2 regions of the Nocardioides sp. T5 genome follow, and region 1 is predicted to be linked to the other one. Evidence: predicted binding sites of a transcription regulator. Region 1 holds the regulator's gene; the other holds the start of a gene.
What was found. Region 1 encodes LexA, which represses DNA repair genes until DNA is damaged. Its sites were predicted from a motif close to TCGAACANNTGTTCGA; they were not measured.
Positions count from the first base shown of each region.

Region 1 (4,390 bases):
CTCAAGAAGGAGAACATCGACACCGTCCTCGACACCGCGATGGACCACGTCGACGACGGCCGCCTCGTGCTGGCCGACGGGCGCACCGTCGACTTCGGCTACGCCATGATCATCCCGCCGTTCTCCGGCCAGGAGGTCATCACCCGCACCCCCAAGATCGCCGACGACAACGGCTTCGTGAAGGTGCGCGACACCTACCAGAGCGAGGCCTACGACGACGTGTACGCCGTCGGGGTGGCCGCCGCGGTCGACGTCCCGTGGCAGACCCCGACGCCGGTAGGCATCCCCAAGACCGGCTTCCCGACCGAGCAGCAGGCCCACGTCGCCGCGAAGAACATCGCCTCGCAGATCAAGGGCGAGACCCCCGACGCGCACAAGAAGTTCGGTGACATCGCCGCCGTGTGCGTGATGGACGCCGGCAACAACGGCGTCATCATCCTCGCCGACAAGATGCTGCCGCCGCGCAAGCACGGCGTGCTGATCCCCGGACCGCAGGCGCACGCGATGAAGCTGGGCTTCGAGAAGTACTTCCTGTGGAAGATGAAGCACGGCCAGGTGCGGCTGCCCTGACCGGACCGGTCAGCGCCGCTTCATGGCCCGTCGTCCCTGGGCAGCGAACAACCGGGCAAGGGGCCCGAGCGACCCGGGGGCGAGGGCCGCACCACGCACGACTCCCCCGCGCCAGGCGGGCACCGTCCGCACGACCCGGCGCGAGCCGACGAGGTCGACGGCCGCGGCGGCGACCTCGGACACGCCCAGGATCGAGCCGCCGGACCAGGTGAGCTGGGAGCCGAGGCCGTCGGGGTCCTGCGCGGCGAGCATCGCGGTGTCGACGCCGTCCGGGCACAGCGCGTGGACCCGCACGCCGCGCGGGGACTCGGCGTTGACCGACGCGGACAGCGAGACGACCGCGGCCTTCGTGGCGGCGTACATGCTGTAGCCCGGCACGGGCCCGAGCCCGGAGAGGGACGCGACGTTGACGACGTCTCCCCCGGCCGGACCGAACGCCGCCAACGCGGCGCGGGTGCCCCACGTCGTACCGAGCAGGTTGACCTCCACCAGCCGGCGTACCTGCTCCTCGGTCAGTGCGGCGAGGGTGCCGTCGTCGCCGACGCCGGCGTTGTTGAACCACGCGACCAGCCGGCCGTGCCGTACCGCCTCCTCCGCGACGAGGCGGTGCGAGTCGGGATCTCGTACGTCCTGGGCGAGGCCGGCGACCGCGCCGACCTCGGCCGCCGTCGCGGCCGCCGCCCAGCCGTCGACGTCGCCGATGACGACGTGGTGGCCGCGCGCGACCATCAGCTCCGCGATCCCGCGCCCGATCCCACGGGCCCCACCGGTGACGACGCACGAGGTCTGCATCTGCTGACAGTAGCGACACGCGGCTTCGAACAGGTGTTTGATCCCACCCGCCGATGAGGACTACGGTGGGCTCACCAGATCCTCCCTGTCCAGCCGCGGACGGAGGGGTCGACGTAGTGGAGGACGCATGGCCAAGCAGGACGACAAGAACGTCATCGAGATGCCCGACGGCCCCCCGGACGCGACCGGCCTGACCCCGCGCCAGCAGCGGGTGCTCGCCACGATCAAGGACTCCATCGAGACCAAGGGCTACCCGCCGTCGATGCGTGAGATCGGCCAGGCCGTCGGCCTCACCTCGTCGTCCAGCGTCGCCCACCAGCTGCGCGTGCTGGAGGGCAAGGGCTTCCTCAAGCGCGACCCCAACCGCCCCCGCGCCCTCGAGGTCTTCCTGCCCGAGGTGATGGCCGCACGCCGCTCGATGTCCAGCGGCGAGGAGTCGAGCGTCGACGAGACCGGCATCGGCGACGTCCACCCCACCGCGGTCAACATCCCGGTCGTCGGCCGGATCGCCGCCGGTGGCCCGATCCTCGCCGAGGAGCAGGTCACCGACGTCTTCCCGCTGCCCAAGCAGCTCGTCGGCGACGGCACGCTCTTCCTCCTCGAGGTCTCCGGCGACTCGATGGTCGACGCGGCGATCTGCAACGGCGACTACGTCGTCATCCGCCAGGAGCAGACCGCCACCAACGGCCAGATCGTCGCGGCGATGATCGAGGGCGAGGCCACGGTGAAGACCTTCCAGCGCAAGGACGGCCACGTGTGGCTGCTCCCCCACAACGACGCCTACGACCCGATCCCGGGCGACAACGCCACGATCCTCGGCGTCGTGACGGCGGTGCTGCGCAGCCTCTGACGACCGCAGGGGTGGGACGCCGTTGAAAGGCGCCCACCCGCGGGCCACGATGGCGTGCATGAGCAACGTCGAGCAGTCCTATGACTACGTCATCGTCGGTGCGGGGGTCGCTGCGGCGAGCGCCGTGAAGGGCATCCGTTCACAGGACGGGAGCGGTCGGGTCGCGGTGATCGGCTCCGAGCCCGACAAGCCCGTCTACCGGCCGGTGCTGTCCAAGGACCTCTGGCTCAAGGATGACGAGACCCTCGAGGGGTCCTCGCTCGCCGGCGACCTCGACGACGACGAGGGCGTCGACCTGGTCACCGACACGACGGTCACGGAGATCGACCCCGGCGCCCACGTCGTACGCCTCGCCGACGGCAGCAGTGTCGGCTACGGCAAGCTGCTGCTGGCCACGGGCGCCGAGCCGCGCGTGCTTGCCGTCGACCCGGGCCCGCGGGTCATCTACTACCGCACCGCCGCCGACTACCAGCGGCTGCGCGCGGTCGCGACCGAGGGCAGCCACGTCGCCGTCATCGGTGGCGGCTACATCGGCTCGGAGATCACCTCCTCCCTCGTGCAGAACGGCGTGCAGGTCACGCTCGTGCTCGACCTCGAGGACGTGCAGGAGCAGATGTTCCCGCGCGCGCTCGCCGCCACCCTGACCAAGGACTTCGCCGACCGCGGCGTCACCGTCGTGCACGGCTCGGTCGAGGGCGGGCAGGAGGACGACGGCGGCGTCCGGATCCGCCTCGCGGACGGCACCTCCATCACCGCCGACGCCGCGGTCATCGGCATCGGCGTGCTGCCGCGCACCGGCCTCGCCGAGGCCGCGGGGCTCGAGGTCGACAACGGCGTCGTCGTGGACGAGCACCTGCGCACCAGCGACCCCGACGTGTACGCCGCGGGCGACGTCGCGTCCTACCCCGACGCCCTCCTCGGCCGCCGCCGCGTCGAGCACGTCGACCACGCGGAGAAGTCCGGGGAGCACGCCGGCAAGGTGATGGCCGGCTCCGACGACGCCTACGACGCCTACGACTACACCCCCTTCTTCTGGTCCGACATCCTCGACCACGGCTACGAGGCCGTCGGCGAGACCCGCAGCGACCTCGACCTGGTGGAGGACTGGAAGGACGGCGAGGTCGGCACCGGCGTCGTCTACTACCTCCAGTCCGGGCAGGTCCGCGGCGTGGTGCTCTGGAACGTCTGGGACAGCGTCGACCAGGCCCGCGCCCTCATCGCGGAGACCGGCAAGGAGCCGGTCGCCGACCCGGAGTCGCTGCGAGGCCGCATCCCCTTCGACTGAGCTCCCCCGCTGGTCGAGGAAGGCGCCCCGGCGCCTGTCACGAGACCCGGACCGACCTGGTCTCGTGACGGTCGCTGCGCGACCTCCTCGACCAACGGTGGATCCGTGTAGCCTCGCGCCGATGTCATCCGAGGCCCCCGACCCCACGGTCTTCCGCACCCGCCCGGGCAACCGGCGCCGCTACACGGTGGACGCGCAGGTCGAGGTCGACCGGCTGGCCGCGGCGGGCGAGGCGTCCGCCTGGCTCAGCCCGCTGGCGTACAACCTCACGATCAGCCACAGCCACCGGTTCGTCTGGTACCGGGTCGCCAAGGTCGCGACGCGCACCATCCGCCACCACTGCGAGACCCACGGCGTGAGCATGGACGTCGACCACGCGATGCGGGTGCGCTACCCGCTCGCCAGCTTCGCCGACTACTTCACCTTCGCCTTCGTGCGCGACCCGCTCGACCGCTTCGTCTCGGCGTGGCACGACAAGGTCGTCGACCACAACTACTACGACTTCGACGCGGCGACCCACGAGCGGATGCAGACGGTCGAGGAGTTCGCCCGCTGGACCGCCGCCCAGGACCTGTCTGCCGTGCCGGGCACCGACCAGCACCTGACGCTGCAGAGCCGGATGATCGATCTCAACCGGGTCGACTTCGTGGGGCGGCTCGAGAGGTTCGACCGCGACTTCGCCGAGGTGTGCGAGCGCATCGGCGCCCCGGCGGTGCCGACCGCGCCGAAGAACCAGACCTCACCCGGCGGCCGGGACCGACAGCACTCCGCCGAGCTGCGCGAGCTCGTGGCGCGGATGTACGCCCGCGACTACCAGGTCCTCGGCTACGAGCCACCCGCCTGAGCGTCATCCGGACCCGCGCCCATGGACTCGGGTCCGGATGACGCTGCGG
Region 1 is NZ_CP182415.1:3,787,693-3,792,082, forward strand. Features, by position in the region: gene ACNKF0_RS18540 (NAD(P)/FAD-dependent oxidoreductase) at 1-570, shown strand, start outside; gene ACNKF0_RS18545 (SDR family NAD(P)-dependent oxidoreductase) at 580-1,362, opposite strand; gene lexA (transcriptional repressor LexA) at 1,490-2,212, shown strand; gene ACNKF0_RS18555 (NAD(P)/FAD-dependent oxidoreductase) at 2,271-3,497, shown strand; gene ACNKF0_RS18560 (sulfotransferase family 2 domain-containing protein) at 3,619-4,341, shown strand.

Region 2 (4,390 bases), 1.7 Mb from region 1:
CCGAGCTGGCCGAGGCGTCCCGGGCGGTCGCGGTGCTCTACGCGTCCGTCACCGATGACTCGCGCGGCCGGCGCGGGCTGCGGTCCAACGGCGACGAGTTCACCGTGGAGAGCCTCGGTCGCTACCACCTGCACGACGTCGTCCACCACCTCCACGACGTGGGAGCCCTCCGCGGATGAAGGAGACCGTCCGGGCCTACGACCGCGACGCGCAGGCGTACGCCGCCCGCACGGCAGCGATGCCGGCCTCGGTGCGCGCCGACATGGAGCACCTCGCGACGCAGCTCGGGTCGGGCGCGCGCGTCCTGGAGATCGGCTCCGGCGGCGGGCGCGACGCTCTGCTGATGGAGGAGCTGGGTCTGGTCGTACGACGCACCGACGTCACGCCCGGCTTCGTCGCGCTGCTGCGCGGGGCGGGACACCCCTGCGACCTCCTCGACCCGCTCGTCGACGACCTCGCCTCGCCCGGCGGACCGTACGACGCCGTCTGGGCCAACGCCTCGCTGCTCCACGTCGACCGGGACGACCTGCCGACGGTGCTCACCCGGATCGCCCGCGTCACCCGGCCCGGGGGCCTGCTCCGGGCGTCGTTCAAGGAGGGCGACGGGGAGGGCTGGTCCACCCACGGGACGATCAGCGGCCCGCGGCACTTCACCTACTGGCGGGCACCCGACCTGGAGGTCGTCGCAGCGGGCGCGGGCTGGACCGACGTCGTCGTCCGCCAGGGCCTGGAGGGCGACCGGGGGGAGACCTGGCTCGAGCTGTCGGCTGCCCGTGATGGGGTGTCGGCATGAGGCACACGGAGTTCTGGACGCGGCTCGACGAGGCCCTCGGGCCGGCGTACTCCCGCAGCTGGGCCGAGCTGACGGTCGTGCGCGACCTCGACGGCCGGACGACCCAGGAGGCGCTCGACGCCGGGATGGCGCCCAAGCAGGTGTGGGCGGCCGTGCGTCGTCAGCTCGAGCTGCCGGACAGCGAGCGATGACGACGGGGGTCGCGGGGCTCACCGTCGCGGAGGTCCAGCGGCGTACGGTCCGCACCCTCGTCGTCTCCCAGGCCGTCGGCGCCGTCGGTGTCACCATCGGTGTCGCGACGGCGTCGCTGCTGGCGCGCGACATCTCCGGCAGCGAGACCATGGCCGGTCTCGCGCAGACCTTCCAGGTCCTGGGCACGGCGGCGGCGGCCTACGGGCTCGCGCGCGTGATGCGCCGCCGCGGGCGGCGGGTCGGCCTGGTCGCCGGCTACCTGATCGGAGCGACCGGGGCCGTGCTCGCCGTCGTCTCCGGCGTCGTCGACTCGATGGCGGTGCTGCTCCTCGGCGCGGTGATGCTGGGCGCCACCACGGCGGTCAACAACGGCTCGCGCTACGCCGCGACCGACCTCGCGACCGAGGAGCACCGCGCCCGCGCGCTGTCCGTCGTGGTGTGGGCCACGACCGTCGGTGCCGTCGCCGGCCCCAACCTCACGGGGGTGGGGGCGTCCGTGGCGCGTACGATGGGCGTGCCCGAGCTGACCGGAGGCTTCGCCATCGGCGCGGTGGTGCTCGTCGTCGCCGCGGGCTGGGTCTGGTGGCGGCTGCGTCCCGACCCGCTGCTCCTCGCGCAGGAGACGGCCGGCGTCACGCCAGCTACCGGTCCCGAGCCGCGCGGCCGGTCGTGGGGCCGCTTCGTGGCCGTCGTGCGCGACGTGCCCGCCGTCGGCGCCGCGGTGATCGCCATGGCCTGCGCCCACGCCGCGATGGTGACCGTCATGATCATGACGCCGCTCCACATGGAGCACGGCGGCGCGCAGCTGGAGATCATCGGCTTCGTCATCTCGGTCCACGTGCTCGGCATGTTCGCCTTCTCGCCCGTCGTCGGGTGGGCGGCCGACCGGTTCGGCCGCAGCGCCGTCCTGGTCACCGGTGGCGTCGTCCTGCTCGTCTCGCTGGCGCTGTGCGGCCTCTCGCCGCAGGGCACCTCGTGGCAGATCTTCACAGGGCTCTTCCTCCTCGGCCTCGGCTGGTCCTGTGCCACCGTCGCCGCGTCGACGGTCATCGCCGACCGCACGCCCATCGAGGCCCGCACCGACGTGCAGGGCACCTCCGACATGGCGATGGCGCTCACCGCCGCCGGGGGAGGAGCGCTCGCGGGGGTGATCGTCGGCGAGCTGGGCTACCCCGCGCTGGCGATGTTCGCCGCGCTGCTGGCCGGGGCCGTCGTCGTCGCGGGCGCGGTCACCCGCAAGCACGCCTGACCCGTCCGGACCGACCCGCGACCGGCCTGCGACCGGCCTGCGACCGATCCGCGACCGGGGGCCGACACGCCGGACGCGGAGCGCGCGTCGAACACCTGTTCGGGCTACTGTGCATCCACAGGTACGACGAGGGGCGAGGTTGTCCACAGCGTTCGACCGTCCTGATCAGGGACTGTCGGTGGCTCGCCCTAGCGTCGCAGACGTACCTCTCACGACACGACGACAAGACAGGACACAGCAATGGCTGGTGCAGACCGCGAGAAGGCCCTCGACGCCGCGCTCGCACAGGTGGAGAAGCAGTTCGGCAAGGGCTCGGTCATGCGACTGGGCGACGAGACGCGTGCGCCGCTCGAGGTGATCCCCACGGGGTCGATCGCCCTCGACGTGGCTCTCGGACTGGGCGGCCTGCCGCGCGGTCGTGTCGTGGAGATCTACGGCCCGGAGTCCTCCGGAAAGACGACGGTCGCCCTCCACGCGGTGGCCAGCGCCCAGGCGGCCGGCGGCATCGTCGCCTTCATCGACGCCGAGCACGCGCTCGACCCCGACTACGCCAAGGCCCTCGGTGTCGACACCGACGCGCTCCTGGTGTCCCAGCCCGACTCGGGTGAGCAGGCGCTCGAGATCGCCGACATGCTGATCCGCTCCGGCGCGCTGTCGCTGATCGTCATCGACTCGGTGGCCGCGCTCGTGCCCCGCGCCGAGATCGAGGGCGAGATGGGTGACAGCCACGTCGGCCTCCAGGCGCGCCTGATGAGCCAGGCGCTCCGCAAGATGACCGGTGCCCTCAACAACTCCGGCACCACCGCGATCTTCATCAACCAGCTGCGCGAGAAGATCGGCGTGATGTTCGGTTCGCCGGAGACCACGACCGGTGGTCGTGCGCTGAAGTTCTACTCCTCGGTGCGCCTCGACGTGCGTCGCATCGAGACCCTCAAGGACGGCACCGACATGGTCGGCAACCGCACCCGCGTCAAGGTCGTGAAGAACAAGGTCGCCCCGCCGTTCAAGCAGGCCGAGTTCGACATCATGTACGGCAAGGGCATCAGCCGCGAGGGTGGCCTGATCGACGTGGGTGTCGAGGCGGGCCTGATCCGCAAGGCCGGCGCCTGGTACACCTACGAGGGCGACCAGCTCGGCCAGGGCAAGGAGAACTCGCGCAACTTCCTGCGCGACAACCCCGACCTCGCCAACGAGATCGAGAAGCTCATCCTCGAGAAGCTGGGTGTGACTCCGGCCGTCGACAAGCCCAGCGACGACCTGAGCGACGAGCCCATCGGGGTCAATGACTTCTGACGAGTCGCGTCCCGCACCCGACTGGGTCGGCGACGTCGGCCTCGGGGTCCAGGCGTGGGTGGGGGACTCCCCACCCACGTCGGAGCCGTCGCCGACGGCCAGGGGTCGCGACCGACGTGGCGGCGGCCGGCAGGACGGTGCCCGGCGTGAGGGCCGCAAGGCCCGCGCGGGCGGACGTGGTCGCACCCGGACGTGGGAGGAGCGGGAGGCGGCCAGGCTGGCCCGCGAGGAGGCGGCGGCCGCGGAGGTCGAGGCCGACCCGGAGGCCGTGGCACGCAAGATCCTCCTCGACACGCTGACCGGGCAGGCCCGCTCACGCCAGGAGCTCGCCGACAAGCTGGCCAAGCGGGGGGTCCCCGACGAGCTGGCCGGGCAGCTCCTCGACCGCTTCACCGAGGTCGGCCTGATCGACGACGCCGCCTACGCCCGGCAGTGGGTGGAGAGCCGCCACCGCAGCCGCGGGCTGGCTCCCCGGGCGCTGGCGCAGGAGCTGCGTCGCAAGGGCATCGACGACGACGACGCGAAGTCGGCCCTGGAGCAGATCGACGAGGGCGACCAGCACGCGGCCGCCCGCGCGCTCGTCGACAAGAAGCTGCGCTCGATGCGCGGGCTCGACCACCAGGTGGCCACCCGGCGGCTGGCCGGCATGCTCGCCCGCAAGGGCTACGCCGCCGGCCTGGCGTTCTCCGTCGTCCGCGAGGCGCTCGGCGAGCTCGAGGACGAGTCGCACCCCGACTTCTGAGCGCCGGCCAGTCACCGTCCTGCTGCGTCATACGGATCCGCACCCATGGGTTGCGGGACGTATGACGCTCGGGATCGACATCGGCGGCGGACCGCCCTTCCCTGCCGGTGGCGTGCTCTGG
Region 2 is NZ_CP182415.1:2,127,782-2,132,171, forward strand. Features, by position in the region: gene ACNKF0_RS10320 (DinB family protein) at 1-179, shown strand, start outside; gene ACNKF0_RS10325 (class I SAM-dependent methyltransferase) at 176-793, shown strand; gene ACNKF0_RS10330 (DUF3046 domain-containing protein) at 790-984, shown strand; gene ACNKF0_RS10335 (MFS transporter) at 981-2,234, shown strand; gene recA (recombinase RecA) at 2,475-3,527, shown strand; gene ACNKF0_RS10345 (regulatory protein RecX) at 3,517-4,269, shown strand.
Region 2: recA (recombinase RecA) is a predicted target of LexA. The motif match lies at 2,322-2,337, and genes of this name have one in related genera.